One region of the Fictibacillus sp. Mic-4 genome, then DNA from elsewhere that is predicted to be linked to it. Evidence: riboswitches for the same ligand, from Rfam matches in the RefSeq annotation. Region 1 holds a riboswitch; each other region holds the start of a gene.
The links. Region 1 has a riboswitch for thiamine pyrophosphate ahead of WD019_RS18420 (acetylornithine deacetylase). Riboswitches for the same ligand answer to the same signal wherever they lie in the genome.
Positions count from the first base shown of each region.

Region 2: another riboswitch for thiamine pyrophosphate. It lies ahead of thiC (phosphomethylpyrimidine synthase ThiC); the one in region 1 lies ahead of WD019_RS18420 (acetylornithine deacetylase).
Region 3: another riboswitch for thiamine pyrophosphate. It lies ahead of thiD (bifunctional hydroxymethylpyrimidine kinase/phosphomethylpyrimidine kinase); the one in region 1 lies ahead of WD019_RS18420 (acetylornithine deacetylase).

Region 1 covers NZ_JBBHZM010000039.1:12,424-19,053, reverse strand. Annotated here, with positions in the region: gene thiO (glycine oxidase ThiO) at 1-211, shown strand, start outside; gene thiS (sulfur carrier protein ThiS) at 216-419, shown strand; gene WD019_RS18430 (thiazole synthase) at 422-1,186, shown strand; gene WD019_RS18425 (thiazole biosynthesis adenylyltransferase ThiF) at 1,186-2,208, shown strand; TPP riboswitch at 2,371-2,476, shown strand; gene WD019_RS18420 (acetylornithine deacetylase) at 2,819-4,111, shown strand; gene tenA (thiaminase II) at 4,108-4,797, shown strand; gene WD019_RS18410 (ABC transporter ATP-binding protein) at 4,785-5,540, shown strand; gene WD019_RS18405 (ABC transporter permease) at 5,533-6,306, shown strand; gene WD019_RS18400 (ABC transporter substrate-binding protein) at 6,312-6,630, shown strand, end outside.
Region 2 covers NZ_JBBHZM010000012.1:88,907-95,536, forward strand. Annotated here, with positions in the region: gene WD019_RS10200 (Uma2 family endonuclease) at 1-160, opposite strand, end outside; gene WD019_RS10205 (hypothetical protein) at 287-580, shown strand; gene WD019_RS10210 (aminopeptidase) at 675-1,907, opposite strand; TPP riboswitch at 2,101-2,215, shown strand; gene thiC (phosphomethylpyrimidine synthase ThiC) at 2,451-4,190, shown strand; gene WD019_RS10220 (hypothetical protein) at 4,242-4,412, shown strand; gene WD019_RS10225 (glycosyltransferase family 2 protein) at 4,750-6,108, shown strand; gene WD019_RS10230 (LCP family protein) at 6,252-6,630, shown strand, end outside.
Region 3 covers NZ_JBBHZM010000007.1:81,721-88,350, forward strand. Annotated here, with positions in the region: gene WD019_RS07520 (FdhF/YdeP family oxidoreductase) at 1-700, shown strand, start outside; gene WD019_RS07525 (YecA family protein) at 737-1,705, opposite strand; gene WD019_RS07530 (IDEAL domain-containing protein) at 1,866-2,096, opposite strand; TPP riboswitch at 2,521-2,628, shown strand; gene thiD (bifunctional hydroxymethylpyrimidine kinase/phosphomethylpyrimidine kinase) at 2,712-3,521, shown strand; gene thiM (hydroxyethylthiazole kinase) at 3,538-4,350, shown strand; gene thiE (thiamine phosphate synthase) at 4,341-4,997, shown strand; gene WD019_RS07550 (winged helix-turn-helix domain-containing protein) at 5,135-5,743, shown strand; gene WD019_RS07555 (hypothetical protein) at 5,733-5,972, shown strand; gene clpP (ATP-dependent Clp endopeptidase proteolytic subunit ClpP) at 5,997-6,578, shown strand.

The sequences.
Region 1 (6,630 bases):
TCGTCCGCAGACCCCCGATGGACTCCCGATTTTAGGTGAACATCCTGAGATAAAAGGGTTATATATTGCGGCCGGCCATTTCCGCAACGGTATCGTCCTCAGTCCGATCACAGGAAAATGGGTGGCGGAATTGATTGATGGCAAGCGGTCAAAAGAAACATTGCGGCTATTTCGAGTGGACCGTTTTTCAAAACAACCGGAATTGAGGTGATAACATGAAGTTGATGATTAACGGCGACCAGGTTGAGGTTCCCGATAATGTGCAAAGCGTTCATGATTTATTGGCACATTTTCAATTGGTGGATAAAGGGGCCATCGTCGAACTGAATCGGGAAATTCTCGAAAAGAGTTCGCATGCTGAAACTCGTTTAGCTGATGGAGATAAAGTTGAAATCGTTCATTTTGTAGGAGGAGGATAATCATGTTAAAAATAGGACCTTATGAATTTCAATCAAGATTGCTTCTCGGAACGGGAAAATTCCCGGATTTCGATGTTCAAAAAGAGGCGGTCGACGTATCAGGAACTGAAATTTTAACGTTTGCCGTAAGACGGATGAACATTTTCGAGCCGAACCAGCCAAACTTTCTAGAAAAATTGGAAGTGGAGAAATTTAAGATGCTTCCAAACACGGCGGGAGCTAGCACGGCCGAAGAGGCTGTCCGCATCGCGAAGCTCGCGAAAGCATCCGGGCTCTGTGATATGATTAAAGTCGAAGTGATCGGTGACGATAAAACGTTGCTTCCTGATCCGATCGAAACGTTAAAAGCATCGGAAATGCTGTTGGAAGAAGGATTTATCGTTCTTCCGTATACTTCCGATGATGTCGTTTTAGCAAAAAAATTACAGGAGCTTGGCGTGCATGCGATCATGCCGGGAGCTTCCCCGATTGGTTCTGGACAGGGAATCGTCAATCCGCTTAACTTAAGCCTCATCATCGAACAAGCGACGGTTCCGGTCATTGTTGATGCAGGAATTGGTTCACCTGCGGATTGCGCTATTGCCATGGAAATGGGTGCGGATGGCGTGTTATTGAACACCGCCGTATCCGGGGCACAAGATCCAGTCAAAATGGCCCGCGCGATGAAACTGGCGATTGAAGCCGGCCGGTTAGGATTTGAAGCGGGAAGAATTCCGAAAAAACGCTATGCAACAGCATCAAGCCCTCTGGAGGGAATGAGCGTATAATGAGCGATCGTTATTCCAGGCAAGAATTGTTTGCCGGAATTGGAAAGAGCGGGCAAGAAAAGCTTGCTTCAAAACATGTTCTGATTATCGGAGCCGGTGCACTCGGCACTGGAAATGCCGAAATTCTCACCCGGGCGGGAATCGGCAAATTGACGATTGTCGACCGCGATTATGTCGAATGGAGCAATCTCCAGCGGCAGCAATTGTTTAGCGAAGAAGATGCGGGAAACCGCCTCCCAAAGGCGATTGCCGCCAAAAAGCGTCTCCGCGCAATTAATTGCGATATTGATATTCGTGCTTTTATTATGGATGTCGGCATTCAAGAAATCGAAGAGCTTTCTGCCGGCGTCGATCTTATCATCGATGCCACCGACAACTTTGACGTCCGTCTTTTAATTAACGATCTTTCGCAAAAAAAGAAGATTCCATGGATCTATGGCGCGTGTGTCGGAAGCTATGGTTTAAGCTATACGATTTTTCCAGGAAAAACGCCTTGTTTAAGCTGCCTTTTAGAAACCGTTCCATTGGGGGGCGCAACGTGCGATACGGCGGGGATTATTGCCCCGGCTGTGCAAATGGTTGTCGCCCATCAAACGTCCGAAGCGTTAAAGCTGCTTGTTGAGGATATGGATGCGCTAAGAAATAAGCTCGTCTCTTTTGATTTATGGAAAAATCAATATGTCACAATGAATGTGGACCGGATGAAAAAGGACGATTGTCCGTCATGCGGAGTAAATCCGACGCACCCATTTTTGCAGCCGGAAAATCAGATGAAAACCGCTGTGCTTTGTGGGAGAAACACTGTGCAAATTCGTCCGCCGAAACGATCTGAAAGAAATCTTGATGAACTGGCGAGCAAATTGTCCAAATTAGGCGGCGCCCTGCAACAAAATCCGTATCTCGTCTCATATACGGTCGATGATACCCGCCGTCTCGTCATTTTTAAAGACGGAAGGGTGCTCGTGCACGGGACAAAAGACATTCATGAAGCGAAAAGCCTGTATCACCGTTATGTCGGATAATTCCGTGTTCAAAAAGGAGGACAAAAAGAGCCGAGAAGTTCAAGGAAGCGCAGACTGCGAGCACCGGAGCGTATGCCTTTAATACGTGAGGAGCGGAGAGGCAAGCTGACGCAGAAATTCGACAGCTATTTTTCCCGGACTTTTTGAACATCCTTAATTGAATAGAAATGCTAGGGGGGCCAATTACCGGCTGAGAATAAACGTATGTTTTAAACCCTTTGAACCTGATCTGGATCATGCCAGCGTAGGGAAGCGGATCATATCTACACATGTAATATAGATGTAGTGTATCGCCGCCTCTCTTTAGGGGCGGTTTTTTAAATTTCGTTCATTAACTGCCCGAAATGTCAGTTTTTTTTGTTAAAACTTACAATAATATCGCCTAAACTTGGCCAAAACTCGATAAGTTAGCTCCAAAACTAAATAATAAGCCTGTTTATTTTCTGTACAGGACAGTTTATTTTCCAAACTAGAGATTTTATTTTCTGAATTTCAATTTTTATTTTCCAAACATCGGATTTTATTTTCCAAACTAGCAATTTTATTTTCCAAAGTCAGATCAACGTGCAATCATGCAAATTTACGATAGCAAAAAAGGAGGGAGAAAACATTGCTGACAGAAACATTCAATAAAAAAATCGAACAATTAGTAGAAGAAAGGCAGGATGAATTGCTGCAATTACTCGGTGAGCTCATCCGTTTTCCAACGGTAAGCCCTCCGGCCCGCAATTCGTCGGAAGCTCAGCAGTTTATTGAACAGCAGTTACAGCAATTGGGCTTTACAACAGACAAATGGGACGTATTCCCGAATGACCCGAATGTCGTTGGTGTAAAGAAAGGCACGGATCCAGAGCGATTCAACAGTTTGATCATCAACGGCCATATCGATGTCGCCGAAGTAGGAGACGATTCAGAGTGGACGGCGTCCCCGTTTGAAATAAAAGTAGAGAATGGATATGTCTTTGGCCGCGGCACATCAGACATGAAAGGCGGGATCGCCGGGGCATTATTTGCTATTCAATTATTACATGAACTTGGCGTGGAATTGAAAGGAGATTTGCAATTTCAATCCGTCATCGGTGAGGAAGTAGGAGAGGCCGGCACGAAGTCATGCTTAGATAGAGGGTATACCGGTGATTTTGCCCTCGTTGTCGATACGAGCGATCTACGGATTCAAGGGCAGGGCGGCGTTATTACCGGTTGGATTACGGTGAAAAGCAAAGAAACGTTTCATGACGGGCTGCGTTCGAAAATGATTCATGCCGGCGGCGGATTGAGAGGCGCAAGCGCTATTGAGAAGATGATGAAGATCATTAGCGGTCTTCAAGAATTGGAACGCCACTGGGCTGTAACAAAAAGCTACCCTGGTTTTCCGGCAGGGACAAATACGATCAATCCTGCTGTGATCGAAGGTGGACGTCATGCCGCTTTTATCGCCGATGAATGCCGGTTATGGATTACCGTCCACTTTTATCCGAATGAAACGTTTGAACAGGTCGCAAAGGAAATCGAAGAACACATCAATCGTGTTGCGATGGCCGATCCATGGCTGAAAGAAAATCCGCCACAGTTTCGCTGGGGCGGAAAATCAATGATCGAAGACCGCGGTGAAATTTTTCCTTCGTTAGAAATTGATCCCGGGCATCTGGCAATTGTCCAGTTAAAAAATCATCACGGACTCGTCACGAAGAGGGAAGCGGAAGTCACCATGTCCACATCGGTTACCGATGGCGGATGGTTTGGCTGGGCAGGCATTCCCGCGGCGATTTACGGTCCGGGAGAGTTAAAAGAGGCTCACTCGGTGAATGAAAAAGTGAAGATTAAGCAACTGTTGGACTATACGAAAACGATTGCTTGCTTTATCGCCGAGTGGTGCAACACGGAAAGGGGAGAACAAAAATGACGAAAACGAAGCAGCAGCTATTTACCGACCGGCTATTTGAAAACGTTAAGCCGATTTGGACGAAAATTCACGCCCATCCGTTTGTCCGGGGAATTGGAAGCGGTACCCTCGATAAAGAGACCTTTGCCTATTACATGAAACAAGATTATGTGTTTTTGATCGATTATGCGAAATTGTTCGCGATTGGTTCGATGAAAGCGGAGGACCTTGAAACGATGGGGAAATTTGCCGGGCTTCTCCACGAAACGCTTCATACGGAAATGGATTTGCACCGGCAATACGCGGCTGAATTTGGCATCAGCCATGTTGACCTGGAACAAACCGAAGCGACGCCGGTGAACCTTGCTTACACCCGGTATATGCTCAATGTGGCACATAATGGGGGGCTTGCCGAGTTGATTTCATGCCTTCTTCCATGTATGTGGAGCTATTGGGAAATCGGAAAAGATTTAAAACAGCAAAACGGCAACACGTTATCAGCAAATCCGTATGCAAGCTGGATTGAGATGTACGCTTCCGCTGAATTTGGCGCACTCAGCGAGTGGCTCATTGAACTTCTGAACAACCTGACAAACGGAAAAACGGAACGGGAGCTCTCCATACTAGAAAAACATTTTATAACGACGTCACGCTATGAATATCTCTTTTGGAATATGGTATATGGCAAGCACGAATGGCCGATTTGACTATGGCACTGGTGATGAAGAATGTTTCGTACTCGGTGAGACCCGAAAAACGGCATAAAAAGAAAATCATTTCGAATGTAAACATCACACTCCAAAAAGGAGAGTTCGTATCGTTAATCGGGAAAAGCGGAACAGGAAAAAGCACAATATTAAAGTTATGTGCCGGGCTCCTGAAACCCGATGAAGGGGAAATTCGCGTCTACGGCAAAGCGACTGAACCGGGAAGTGTCGGGTATATGCCTCAAAAAGATTTGCTTTTGCCGTGGCGAACGGTTCTTGAAAACATCATGCTCGCTTCTGAATTTCAAAAAGGCGCAAAAGTAACGAAAAACGAGGCAAGAAATTGGCTTAAACGAGTCGGCCTTAAAGATTATGAAAATGCGTTGCCACGGGAGCTTTCGGGCGGCATGAGGCAGCGGGCCGCTTTTTTAAGAACAATTTTGACCGAAAAAGAAGTTCTTTTATTGGACGAGCCATTTGGGGCACTCGATGCCTTGACGAAAAAAGAGATGCATAGCTGGCTTCTATCCATATGGGAAGAGTTGAATAAAACGATTCTTTTTATTACCCACGACCTGGAAGAAGCCATCCTTCTAAGCGACAGGATTATTTTGCTGCATTCGGATCAGACGACAGAAGAAATTCCGGTTGATCTTCCACGCCCGCGCCATTCGGAAATGGTTCATACAATGGACATGGTGAACTACAAAAAAATGATAGAGAAGAAGATTGCTGATGGCTAAACTGAAATCATTTTTCAAAGATTACTTGTTATTTATCTTGTTTTCATGTGTCATCATTGTCATCTGGGAATGGCTCGTCCAGTCAGGGAAAGTCCCTTCATTTATATTACCTGCCCCATCTTCGGTTATCCGTTCCATTGTTGAAAACCGGGAGTCGCTTTTTCAGGAGCATCTTCTTGCGACCGTTAAGGAAGTGGCGATTGGATTTTTTATTGCGGCAGCAGGGGGAATCGGCTTATCGATCCTTATGTATTTCTCAAAAGCGCTTGAGAAAATGATTTATCCCGTCGTTTTGATTTCGCAAACGATTCCGATTATCGCACTGTCTCCGGTTTTTGTTCTCTGGTTTGGTTATACGATATGGAGCAAAGTGGCGGTCACTGTATTAATCGCCTTTTTTCCGATCGTTGTCGGGATGTATGACGGGCTAAAAAATAGCGACCCGGAATATGATGAACTCCTCCAGTCAATGGGGGCGAGCAAATGGCAGCGGTTTATGAAAGTGAAACTGCCGATGGCATTGCCTTCTCTCTTCTCCGGATTAAAGCTTGCGATTGTGTTTTCCGTCGTCGGTGCGACAATCGGTGAATGGCTTGGGGCAAGCGTTGGCCTTGGCTATTATAGCAGAAGAATGTCAGGGAACTTGAATGCGGAAGGTGTATTTGCGGCCGTTTTTCTTTTATCTGTACTCGGAATGGTTTTATTTTTCGTTGTTACCTTATTGCAAAAATGGATGTTGAAATGGAATGAAGAAAAGAAAAGGTGATGAAATTGAAACGTAAATGGTTAACGATAGGGATCGCCCTCTGTTTGGCGATCGTCCTTTCAGGTTGTTCACAGTCACAAGAAGCGAGCGGAACGAAAAACAAAAACGGGCTTCAAAAGGTCAGCATCATGCTTGACTGGTATCCGAATGCCGTTCATTCCGCGATTTATACGGCAGTAAAAGAAGGCTATTTTAAAAAAGAAGGGCTTGATGTTGATATAAAAATGCCGGCTGAAACGAATGACCCGCTAAAATTGGTTGCGGCAGGCAAAATCGATCTTGCCCTCAGCTATCAGCCGCAAGTCGTCATTTCAAGGGCGGAAG
Region 2 (6,630 bases), on a different contig from region 1:
CTGTAGCCGGAGAAAGGATTTCAATGACGAGATCAGGTGCCCCAATTATGCGCTTGCTTTCAATTTGGGTTTCATTACAAACGACAATTAAATCGGGTTGTACCCAATTTTTTATGTCGCAATAAGGGGTTTCTTTGTCAACAAATAAACAAATGTCGATAGGCGAAGTAAAAAGTCACAATCTTTACCCCGCAAATACATTCCGAATTCAAGCGTTAGTTCCCGTGCCACTCGTTGATGCTCCGGGATTTAAATAAACTTTTAAAAAAAGTCAGGAGAATTTATCATGCGAAAAACAAGTCTTTTGTTTATATCAACCATATTGTTAGTAGTCGTTCAATTTACTATTCTTTATTTTTGGATAATTAATTGGGAAGGGCTATACTCAACTTTTGGACTACTAATTTGGGGTATCTCCATTATTTTCGGTATTTTAATTTGCGTGCTTTATACTTCTTTAAAGAATAAAAAAGGAATTTACATCGTTTTAAAAAGGGTTCAGCTTATATCCACCTCAATCACAATACTTTTGGTAATTATATCTTTAATTATTGATTTTGCAGTAAAATCAATGCCATAAAGGTGGGAGTTGTGGGTTATTCAGCTACGCTATATTGCCGCAAAAAATGAAGACTGCCGGGATTTTCCCGGCAGTCTGTCGTAAATTGAAAGAATTAAAACGCCCAATTCCCATTGCGGAATACAGGCTCTCTTGTGCCGTCTTCCAAAATGCCGTCGATGTCCATTTCGGCTGAGCCGATCATGAAGTCGACGTGCGTGATGCTGACGTTTAAGCCATTTTTTTGAAGCTCTTCTTCCGACATTTTCTTGCCGCCTTCAATGCAAAAGGAGTATGCGCTGCCAATCGCCAGATGGTTAGAGGCATTTTCGTCAAATAACGTATTGTAGAACAAAATGTTAGACTGTGAGATCGGGGATTGGTGCGGAACTAAAGCAATTTCCCCTAAGTAATGGGAGCCTTCGTCTGTTTCGACAAGGCGTTTTAATATGTCCTCACCCTGTTCGGCTGTCACATCGACAATTCGTCCATTTTCAAATGTCATCTTAAATTTATCAATTAAGTTCCCGGCGTAGCTGAGCGGCTTTGTACTTGTCACATAGCCATTGACTCCGTCTTTTTGCGGAGCGGTGAACACTTCTTCGGTCGGCATATTCGCCATAAATTCAATCCCTTGTTCATTCACGCTTCCTGCCCCCACCCATATATGGTTTTTCGGCAGTTCTATCGTCAAATCCGTGCCTGGAGCTTTATAATGAAGCGCCTTATATTTTTTTTCATTCAAATAATCGACTTTTGTATGCAAGTTTTGGTCATGCTCTTTCCACGCCTGAACCGGATGGTCTGAGTCAATCCTTGTTGCTTTAAAGATCGCATCCCATAATTTATCCACACGTTCTTCGCGAGGTTCATCAGGGAATACTTTGTCAGCCCACGCTTCGGACGCCGCTGCAATCACCGTCCAGCTCACTTTATCTGACTGTATGTATTGCCTGAACGTATTTAACGCTTGTCCGGCTGCCTTTTGCGAATTGGAAATCCGCTCAGGATCAATCCCTTTTAAAAGATCCGGGTTATTGGACGTAATGGAAATGAAGGCGGCCCCTCTTTCGGCGAGTTGAATCTTTTCCTGTGCTTTCCACTCAGGGTACTCTTTAAATACTTCATCAGCGGCTTTTTCATATTTTAAGCGAGACAGCTCGTCATCCATCCAATCAACATGAACGTTTTTTGCCCCGGCTTCATACGCTTTTCTAGCAATAAGCCTCGTTAAATCTGCCGAATGCAAGTTGGAAGAAATGACAACCTCCTGTCCGGGTTGAATATTGACCCCCACTTTTACGGCAAGTTCAGCGTACTTTTCTAAATTCTCCTGAAATGTCGACATCCACATTCTCCTTTTTAAAAGAATTCGCTATCATTTTAACAAAAATAGGTAAAATATTAAAATGACTATGATTATAAATTCTAAGTTGCAAATGAAATATCCTTCTAAAAAGCCTTCCTCTAGTCAAAAAGAACTATTGCCAACCTATGGGCAATCGGTTATCATGTGGTTGTGCTTTTAATAACAACAAAAAAGTTTCAACTAGGGGTGTCCGGTAGTCCGGGCTGAGAATAAGGCGCGATTAAGCCTTTAAACCCTCTGGACCTGATCTGGTTCATACCAGCGTGGGGAAGTTAGAATGGCAACGATCAATGGGGAAAGTGCAGGCTTTCTTCCATTTTCAGGCCGGGTCCTAAATCAATGGGATCCGGCTTTTTTATTGTTTACAAACAAGTGAAGTTGCCTTCGCCTTAAGGCTGTTTTGATCGGCTTATTTTTCTGAACATGCGGGTTTTTTCCGGATCTCGTCCTTTTCATTCAAAAAAGAAAAAGGAGAGATGCAAGTTGAGTCAACCATCCATTAGCGAGAAAAACATTTCCATCATGTCTAATTTTTCCGGAAGCAAGAAAGTATACGTTCAAGGCTCGAGGCCGGATATTCAAGTGCCGATGCGGGAAATTTCTTTAAGTCCTACAACCGGAACGTTTGGCGAGAGTGAAAATCCTCCGGTTAGAGTGTATGACACGAGCGGGCCATACACCGATGAAACCTATACGGTTGATATTACAAAAGGGCTTCCGGCCATCCGGCGAAACTGGGTGCTGGAACGAAACGATGTAGAAGAGTATGAAGGCCGTGAAGTGAAACCGGAAGATAACGGTTATAAAGCAGGAAGCAAAGCGCAAGCAGAAGCTTACCCTGGTCTTGTCCGAAAACCGCTCAGGGCGAAAAAAGGGCAAAATGTGACGCAAATGCATTATGCGCGGAAGGGAATCATCACCCCGGAAATGGAGTTTATTGCGATCCGGGAAAATGTCTCTCCGGAATTCGTCCGTGATGAAGTCGCAAAAGGGCGTGCCATCATTCCGGCGAACATTAACCACCCTGAAAGCGAGCCAATGATTATTGGGCGAAACTTCCATGTGAAAATCAACGCAAACATTGGAAATTCGGCCGTCACCTCTTCTATTGAAGAAGAAGTGGAAAAAATGACATGGGCGACTCGCTGGGGCGCCGATACGATGATGGATTTATCAACAGGGAAAAACATTCATACAACGAGGGAATGGATCATCCGCAACTCGCCTGTCCCGGTTGGAACCGTGCCAATTTACCAGGCGCTTGAAAAAGTGAATGGCATTGCCGAAGACCTTACCTGGGAAATATACCGCGATACGCTAATTGAGCAGGCTGAACAGGGTGTCGATTATTTCACCATTCACGCAGGTGTTCTCTTGCGCTATATTCCGCTGACGGCAAAGCGCGTAACGGGTATCGTCTCACGTGGTGGCTCAATTATGGCGCAATGGTGCCTGGCGCATCATAAGGAGAATTTCCTTTACACCCATTTTGAAGAAATTTGCGAAATTATGAAAACGTATGACGTTTCTTTCTCGTTAGGGGATGGATTGCGTCCGGGATCGATTGCCGATGCGAATGATGAAGCGCAATTCGCTGAACTAGAGACGCTTGGCGAGTTGACGAAAATCGCCTGGGGTCATGATGTTCAAGTGATGATTGAAGGCCCGGGCCATGTCCCGATGCATCTCATTAAAGAAAACGTTGATAAACAAATGGAAATTTGCCAGGAGGCCCCGTTTTATACCCTTGGTCCGCTTACAACCGACATTGCCCCGGGATATGACCATATCACTTCTGCAATCGGCGCGGCGATGATCGGCTGGTTTGGAACGGCGATGCTCTGTTATGTCACGCCGAAAGAACATCTCGGTTTGCCAAATAAAAACGACGTAAGAGAAGGGGTTATTGCCTATAAAATTGCAGCCCATGCGGCAGATCTTGCAAAAGGCCATCCGGGGGCGCAGAGGCGGGATGATGCCCTGTCGAAAGCACGCTTTGAATTCCGCTGGCGCGACCAGTTTAACCTATCTCTTGATCCGGAGCGGGCGCTTGAATACCATGATGAAACATTGCCGGCCGAAGGGGCGAAGACGGCGCATTTTTGCTCAATGTGCGGCCCGAAATTTTGCAGCATGAGAATTTCGCAGGACATTCGCGAATATGCGAAGGAAAAAGGGCTTGATGGGCAAGGTGCAATCGAAGAAGGCTTAAAGGAGAAGGCAAAGGAATTTAAAGAAAAAGGCGGGCAAATTTATTCATAAACGAGGAGCCACACTCTGGCGAAAGAATAGAAAGAAGGGCTGGGATGCTCGATGAATCGCGCTGAAGTAATCGTGAAGGAAATCAAGGACCTTCATGTAAAGCTCGAACAGATGAAAAATGAGTTGAAACAGCTGCAGGAAAGCTGCGAGCATCAGTTTATCGAAGAGCCGTTTATGCGGACTTGCACAAGATGCTGCTATATCGAAGGAACGCACTATTAAAATCGTAAAGGCGCTGCGAAAACTAATCGCAGCGTCTTCTAATCATTTTATAGGCAAAGCAGCAGTATGCATAAAATTTCCGGTCATTCCATTTTTATAATAAAATTTTTAATTTGAAATAACGGCGTAACACTTAAAAAATAATATGTTAACCGAACGTAATGTATGTGTAAAAAACGATTGATATACTCGGTTTTGGACAATGATTGATGTCCTTTCTTTTAGTTTTAGCCTAAAAGAAAGGCTTTTTTTATTTTTGAAGCAATCCGCCTGTACATATGCCAGATGGGGAAATTGTTACAAATAGAAGGTGTTATAGCGAGAAAGGAGTTTTGTATTGGAAGATTTTATGCTCGTTTTGTTTTGTTTATCGATCGCTTTTCCCGTGATTCATTCCATCCATTGTTTGCCCTGGTTCCGCAAGCGTGACAAAAAGGTGAAGCACAATGTTGAACAAGAGAAGGGGATCAGCATTTTAATTCCCTGTTACAATGAGCAAGGAATGATCCAAACATCGATTGAAAACATGAAATCATTATCTTATTCGGAGTCGGAGATTATTTATATTAACGATGGTTCAACGGATCATACACTGTCCCTTTTTAACAAACTGTTAAAGTTAACCCCGAGCTCAAAAGCTCCGCTCGGAAAGCTGACTCATAAAAAGGTAAAAACGGTCTATCAATCTGAGCTTTATCCTCATATCTATGTTTTAGATAAAGTAAATGGTGGAAAGGCAGATTCGTTAAATGCCGGCATTGAATTCGCCAGCCATGATCTGGTTGTAACGCTCGATGCAGATACGATTTTGGCGGACGGGGCTTTATCAGCTGTTAATGGAACATTTGAGGATCAAGAGGTCGTTGCAGCGGGTGGCATGGTGCATGTGTTGCAAACGAAAGCTTCTTCCCCTTTAACTGGCTTATCTTTACTTAAAGCAAACATGTTAATCCGAGCCCAATCGCTAGATTTCTTGAGAGCTTTCTATATTCTTAAAGTTTCGCTGGCACGCTTTCGTTCTCTTGCTATTATCTCGGGGGCGTTCGGCATTTTTAGGAAACAGACGCTTTTAGACGTGGGTGGCTATCGAATAACATTAGGGGAAGACATTGACATAACGTTGCAGATTCATAGATATTTATCCAAACATAAAAACCAAAAGATTGTATTCATACCGGAAGCTGTCAGTTATACGGAATTGCCTGAAACATGGAAAGATTTATTCAAGCAACGCATACGCTGGCAAAAAGCGTTTATTGATTGCCTCATTCATTATCGTTCGTTTTTTTGGAAAAACTTATTTGCCAGGTCGGTTTCTTTTTTCTATATATTTGAGTCATTCCTTGCGGGTACTCTCGCCGTATATCCTATGACTGGAGTATTTGTAGTAGATGGCATCATTAACTATTCTTCCTTTGTCCACTATTTCCTCCTTTACTTGCTTTTTATTTTCGTATTGGGGCTTGCCTATGACATGGTGGCAATTGGAATGGGTGAATACTATGGATTTGCGTACCAGGATAATGATTTCTACCGGTTGCTAGTAACCATCCTCTTTGATATTTTTGTTTACCGATTTGTCATTATTTTTTGTGTGCTATATGGAAGTATCGCTTATTTCTTTGATAACAAGAGTTGGAATAAGGTTTCCCGCACAGGACGGAATTATCAAACGGATTCCCAGTCTGCAGCATAAGATTTATAGATCAAGTGGGAAATAACCTGGTAAGACTCATATGCTACCCTTAATCGAGATATGAATAACCCGATTTTCCTCGCCAGGGAAGCTCGGGTTTTCTATTTAGCTACGAATTTTGACGAATGAATGGAGGAACGTGAATGGCTACACACCAAAGATCGCCAAAAAGCCCTTTCAAGCGGCTTTTGCGTAGCATACTTGCAGCTTGTTTATTGCTACTCTTCTCCGTGTGCGGTTATGGAGGGTATTTGGCTTATAAGCTGAAAACAACAGCTGATGCGAGCAATGTGCTGCCGCGGGAAAAATCGGATTTGCGAAAGAAGAAAGTTACGATTGGAAAGGATCCAGTAACGATTTTGTTGCTCGGTGTGGAAAAGTACGGTGGGAGTGAGCCGCCTCATTCTGATTCAATGATGTTGGTGACGCTCAATCCAAAAACTAAACAAACTTCCATCCTGAGCATCCCGAGGGATACAAGGGCCTATATCCCTATCGAGAAACGAGAAGATAAGATGACTC
Region 3 (6,630 bases), on a different contig from region 1:
TTTTTCTCCAGAAATTAAAGGGCCGAGAATTGAAGAGGCAAGGGCTGAATGGCAGATCTTCGTTGATCTTGCGAAGCGGGTTAAACCGGAGAGGAAACATTTGATGAACTTTCAAGATGCGTTTGCGGTTCGCGCGGAAATTGCAAAGGCTGCGCCAGACTATGACGGCATCCAACATTTAAAACATAAAGGGGACGTCTTTCAATGGGGCGGCGCATGGCTCTGTGAAGATGGCATTTGTCCGACAGAAGATGGAAAAGGGAACTTAATCACAGTGGAACTTCCTGAACTTCGTAAGGCGGAAGGACAGTTTTATGCAACCTCGCGGCGCGGGAAACAATTTAATTCGATGATCTACAGCGAAAGGGATCCATTTAATGGTGCGGATCGTTACGATGTTCTCATGTTTCGTGAAGATGCCGAAAAGCTTGGAATTCAGGACGGCGAGGCCGTCGTTGTATATAATCGCCATGGACTTTTTCAAGGAAGGGCCAAAGTGGAAAATGTGAAGCAAGGGAACATTGCCGTTTATTGGCCAGAAGGAAATTCGCTTTTTCCGAAAGGCGTGTATGAACAATATGCGGGGATTCCTGAATATAATACAACCGTTATTGTAGAAAAAGCGGAAACCTTTTATGCCCAAAAAGACGTGAAGTATAAAGAAAAACGAATTGAAGAATTAGAGATGGAAGTCGGATAATTCATAAAAAGAACCCTGCTGTTTGCAGAGTTCTTTTTATTTAGCAGGCAAAAATTCCTTCAATTCACGGTAGCGTGAGGAAAGACTTGAAGCCGTTGTATGGTAGCGTTTGGCGATGGATACTTGAGTCGGTTTTTCTCCGAGAATATCTTTCGCCACGAGGTAATGAAGGGCGCTGGCGAAAATCTCTGCTTTTCGTATGACTGGTTTGCGATTTTGATAATAAGAGTTCCAGAGTATTTCCGCTTTTGCCGCTATTTCCTCGCCGGCTTCTTTTTTTAAGAGAGCCAATACGGAATCATCGATATTCTCCGCAGCACTATGGTTATTCCGAGGATGCTCGGATAGGGCGAGCTGTAAAATTGCCGGAAAGTGATCTTTTAACGAAGATCCTTCCGCCAGGTTGTTTATTTCTTCGAGAAAACGGGATTTCCTTGATTCGGAAATCTCGATGAAGCTAATATAAAATTCATGGTGATTTCCGTTAAAAATCAATGTGCCTAGCAGAAGGCTGTTGGATTGAGGCAAATGATTCTCATTCATGATCGCTTCAAATTCATCATGACCATAAACATCACGAAGCTTAAACGTGTTTTTATTGATTTGTGATTCAATCGAGTAGACGGACGGCTCTCTATATTGCCAGCTGCAAAGCATGTGCCATATTTCTTCTGAGACATTTTCTTTTACAGATTCGATATACCATTCGATCGGAGTCTTTCCTTCTTTGATTGGAGAGCAGAAAATTTCCCAGCATACAGCGACATTTGCAAATGCCTGGCTTTTCGATTTTTCTACTGGATGTTTTGCAAGATGGTTGGCAATTCGTTTTGCCATTTCTACCTGGTGGTTGTCAAAGACAAATTTAATTAATCCTTCCTGATGTTTAGCCATTTCATTTACGATCGCAAGCTTTTTAGATGAAATGGTAACCATGCAACAATGTTTATGCTTTTTGCCACTCCCGCACGGGCAAGGAGCGTTTCTTCCAATTTTACTTCCCATGTTGATCCTCCAAATGTTTCGGCCAATCATACCATGTTTCATACTAGCACAACTAAAAAAGTTTTCAACAGAAGTAGAAAAAGTGCTTTTTTTCTAAAAACACTTTTTGCCGGAGCCTAAAAAGAAAGATCAAAAAACCAGACAGCGTTCGCTGCCTGGTTTATCCAATAAATTTCTTATATTCTTCTGTCAGTTTCATGAACAATTCACGGTCACATTTTTCTAACGCTTCATCAATGCGTTTTTTATAAAGATTAATATGAAAGTCATGTAATGATTCATCAAGGATCATTTGAGCAACCAGGCTAAAGGCGAACGGGTCATTTCTTTTCTGAAGCTTCTGTTTCACCAGTTCGTTCATTTTTTTGTTATACGATGTATTGTCTTTCATGCTCCATTCCTCCTTGAATGTTTTTTGAAAAACAGTGTGCTTACAGTGTAAAGTAAGCTGCTTTCCTGTTTCATACTCGCTTGTTTTGTGAAAACGAGTATTTCTACTAGTATACTGGGCAACCGAGTGATTGACAACAGTTTATCTGAAAATTTTGATAAATTTTTTTATTGATGAATACTTCGACAGCAACGGTTGACATCCTTTTTTGTATAAATCAAAATATCACGGCCTTTATTGCTAATGACAATACGCTCTTTCGGAATTTCGATGTTTAACGATATCGTTTGTTTAGTTATTACCCGATAATGCGGATAGGTTAAACCAAATTTATTAAAAAATTTATAAAGCACAAAAAATGTCAGTGGAGGCCGGCGAAAAAAGTTGACTAAAAAAAGGGATTGATTTACCCTAAAATAAAAAAACGATCCACTAGGGGTGCTTTATTCTAAAGCTGAGAGAAGATTAGATTCTTCAACCCTTTGAACCTGATCCAGATGATGCTGGCGTAGGGAAGTGGTGTGGCTATTTGACAATTACTTTTTGTTAACCACCCACTTATCCAAGTGGGTGGTTTTTTACATAATGAGGAGATGGTCATTAATGGAACATGTAATGGTACCTAAGGCGCTTACAATTGCAGGTTCGGACAGCGGCGGGGGAGCAGGTATACAGGCGGATCTAAAAACGTTTCAGGAGCTGAATGCGTACGGAATGTCGGTGCTGACCGCGATAACGGCACAAAATACGCTAGGGGTTCAAGGCGTTTACCCGATGGATGTTCAGGCTGTTGAAAGACAGTTATTTTCTATTGGCGAGGATCTGTCGCCGGATGCATTAAAAACAGGGATGCTCTTTAACAGGGAAATCATCGAAACGGTTGCTTCAAGCATTCGCCAGTTTGGCTGGGGAAATGTCGTCGTCGATCCCGTGATGATCGCAAAGGGAGGGGCGGAATTATTACAAGAAGAAGCGGTTGCCGCTTTAAAAGAACATCTGTTTCCACTGGCGAAAATCGTTACGCCAAACATTCCCGAAGCTGAAAAACTTGTAGGCAAGGAGATTGTAAGTTTGGAAGATCGAAAGGAAGCGGCGAGAATTCTTGCTGATCTGGGCGCAGAACATGTCGTCATTAAAGGGGGCCACCTTGAAGATGAGCAACATGCCAATGACTTGTTTTATGATGGCGAGAATTTTTTTGAAATAGAAGGAAAACGGATTGCGACAAAACAGACACATGGGACGGGCTGTACATTTGCCGCCGCAATCACGGCTGAGCTGGCCAATGGAAAAACTCCGCTACATGCTGTGAAAACAGCAAAACAATTTATCCAGGCGGCAATTGAAAATCCTCTTCATATCGGTTCCGGCCATGGTCCAACCAACCATTGGGCATTCATGAAATACAATAAAACTCTTGTATAAAGGGGGTGCAAATAGAATGACACTGATTTTACAAGAAATACGAACGAAGAATCCTCTCATTCACCACATAACGAATCAAGTGACGATGAATTTTCTCGCAAACGGAATTTTAGCGGCTGGCGGCAGCCCGATGATGGCCCATCATCGTGAAGAAGTGGGGGAGGCAGTGGCCCATGCGGATGCTCTCGTATTAAATATTGGCACGCTCGATCCGGAAATGGTCCAATCAATGCTTATCGCGGGCAAAAAAGCAAAGGAACTTGGCATCCCGGTCATATTTGATCCTGTCGGAGCGGGGCTGTCCAATCTGCGCAAAAATGCCGCGCGCCGTATCGTTGATGAAATTCATCCTGATGCCATTTGTGGAAATGCGGCTGAAATTTCGTTTTTGCTCTCTTCTACCTGGGAAGGAAGAGGAGTGGACGGACATTTAGAGAAGAATGTTGAAGAGCTCGTCTTTGAAACTGCGAAAAGCCTCCGCACAACTGTTGCATTGACAGGGAAAACGGATGTAATAAGCGACGGAAGCGTTGTTTATACGGTGAATCACGGTGACGAATTGTTGACCAGGGTAACCGGAACGGGTTGCTTTGCGACATCGCTGATCGGGCTGTTTATGGCCAAATCGGTAGAAACGTCTTTAACGCCTGCTGAACGAGCGACAAAAGCGGTTACGATGCTGAACCTTTGCGCTGAGAAGGCAATCAATCATTCATCCGGACCGGGGAGTTTTCAAGTTTCATTACTTGATGCGTTGTACGCGATCGATGATGAAGCGCTAAAAAATGCCGAGAAGGTAAAGAAAGTGGATGTTCAACAATGGCGGTAATAGTTAATACGTTAAACGATGTGCTAAAGCTATATTTTGTCATGGGAAGCAACAACTGTGAATCCGATCCGGTAGTTGTCCTTGAAGAGGCATTAAAGGGTGGCATTACCTGTTTTCAATATCGGGAAAAAGGAGCGCAGGCAAAGATTGGCAGAGAGAAGATCGAGCTTGCCAGACGGCTTCAACAGTTATGCCGGGAGCACGAAGTTCCTTTTATCGTAAATGATGAAATAGAGCTAATGAAAGAGCTTGATGCAGATGGCCTTCATATCGGACAAGAAGACGGAGATGTTGAAAAAATCAGGCGGCAAATTCCCGGGAAAATTCTCGGCGTTTCCGCGCATAATGTAAAAGAAGCCGAAGACGCCATCCGCCAGGGAGCGGACTATCTGGGGGTTGGACCTGTGTATCCGACCATTACGAAAAAAGATACCAGGCCGGTAATGGGAACAACCATTATCCGACAGCTGAGAGAAAAAGGAATAACGGTCCCGACCGTTGGAATTGGCGGAATTCAAATTGGGAAAGCAAGGCCCGTCATAGAAGCGGGCGCTAATGGAATTGCAGTTATTTCTTCGATAAGCATGGCCGATTCACCAATAGAGGCAGCAAGAAGGTTGTTAGATGAGGTAAGTTTTGTTGGGTAGAATGATAAGCGGATAAAAGAATGGGGACTTGCTCCATTCTTTTTTTGGTTTAAACGTACAGTTTTTTGACAAAACTAAGCCTAACGTAATAAAATGTTTTTACGTAATATAAATATTTTATGAAACGGGGTGATTGGATGGAAAAACGGGATGAAATTCTAGAAACGTATGTAGTAACAATTCCGGAGCAGGCAGCAGCACTCCTTCATCCTGTTCGCTCTGAAATCATTCGCGCATTAAAAGAGCCACGTTCGGCGACTGAAGTGGCAAAATTGCTTGATGAAACACCGCAAAAAATCAATTATCACCTTAAAACGCTGGAAAAAGTAGGGCTCGTACGAAGAGTCGGCACAAGGAATGTTAGAAATCTTGTAGAAGTATTGTATCAGGCGGTTGCGCAAAACTTGATATTGTCCGATTCGTTAGGGATGTCTGCGGAAACGGCGCAAAAATTAAAAGACCAGAGCGCGCTTGCCCATGTGCTCTCTTTAACGGAAAAAATGAAAAAAGATGCCATTCGGCTCATGGAACAAAGTGAAGAGGAAGAAATTCCGAGCGCGGCATTACAAACATCGATCACATTGCGGACGAAGGAAGAACGCAATCAATTTGTCAACGAGTATGTCGCTTTAGTAGGTCAGCTGATTGAAAAATACCAGAGTGATGTTGATGAAAAATCCGTGTCTTATCATGTTTCTCTTGCAGTTTACCCTAAACCGGAGGGAAGTGAAAAAAATGGCTCATAAGCAGGATACCGTTTTATGGGAAACGAAAGAAGCTCCAGATGAAAAGAACGCTAAAGTCGTTTCGATCAACAGAAAACGCAATGAAGTAACGACATCCTTTGAACCAGTTCGAACTGAAGTGGAGATTAAAACAGAAAGTGAAAAAACGGCAACCGTTATTTACGTTACATCCGGGTTTGGCGAAATCAAGGCGGGAAGCGGTTCTGGCCCGAGGTGTATGGCTGCTTAACACTTTTTAAGGGAGGACAAAAAGATGAATTTAGTTCCAATGGTCGTAGAGCAGACCAATCGAGGAGAGCGGTCGTATGATATTTATTCAAGATTATTAAAAGACCGGATCATTATGATCGGAAGTGAAATTAATGATGCTGTCGCAAACTCTGTCGTTGCACAGCTTTTGTTTTTAGCTGCAGAGGACCCGGATAAAGACATCTCCGTTTACATTAACTCACCGGGTGGATCGGTTACGGCAGGCCTTGCGATTTATGATACGATGCAATTCATCAAGCCAGATGTTTCAACGATTTGCATTGGCATGGCGGCATCGATGGGAGCCATTCTTTTAATTGCCGGCGCCAAAGGGAAAAGATTCGCTCTGCCAAATGCTGAAGTAATGATCCACCAGCCTCTTGGAGGAACACGAGGGCAAGCATCCGATATGGCGATCCATGCGAAACGGATCTTACAAACCCGCGAACTGTTGAATCAAATCATTTCCGAACGTTCTGGCCAGCCGCTGGATAAAGTTGCGAAAGACACCGATCGCGATTACTTTATGAGCGCCGGCCAGGCATTAGAATACGGCATTATCGACAAAGTGATTGAAAAAATATAAGGCTGGAAGAAAGGTCCTAAAATGAGCAGGGCCTTTCTTGCATTATGGAGAC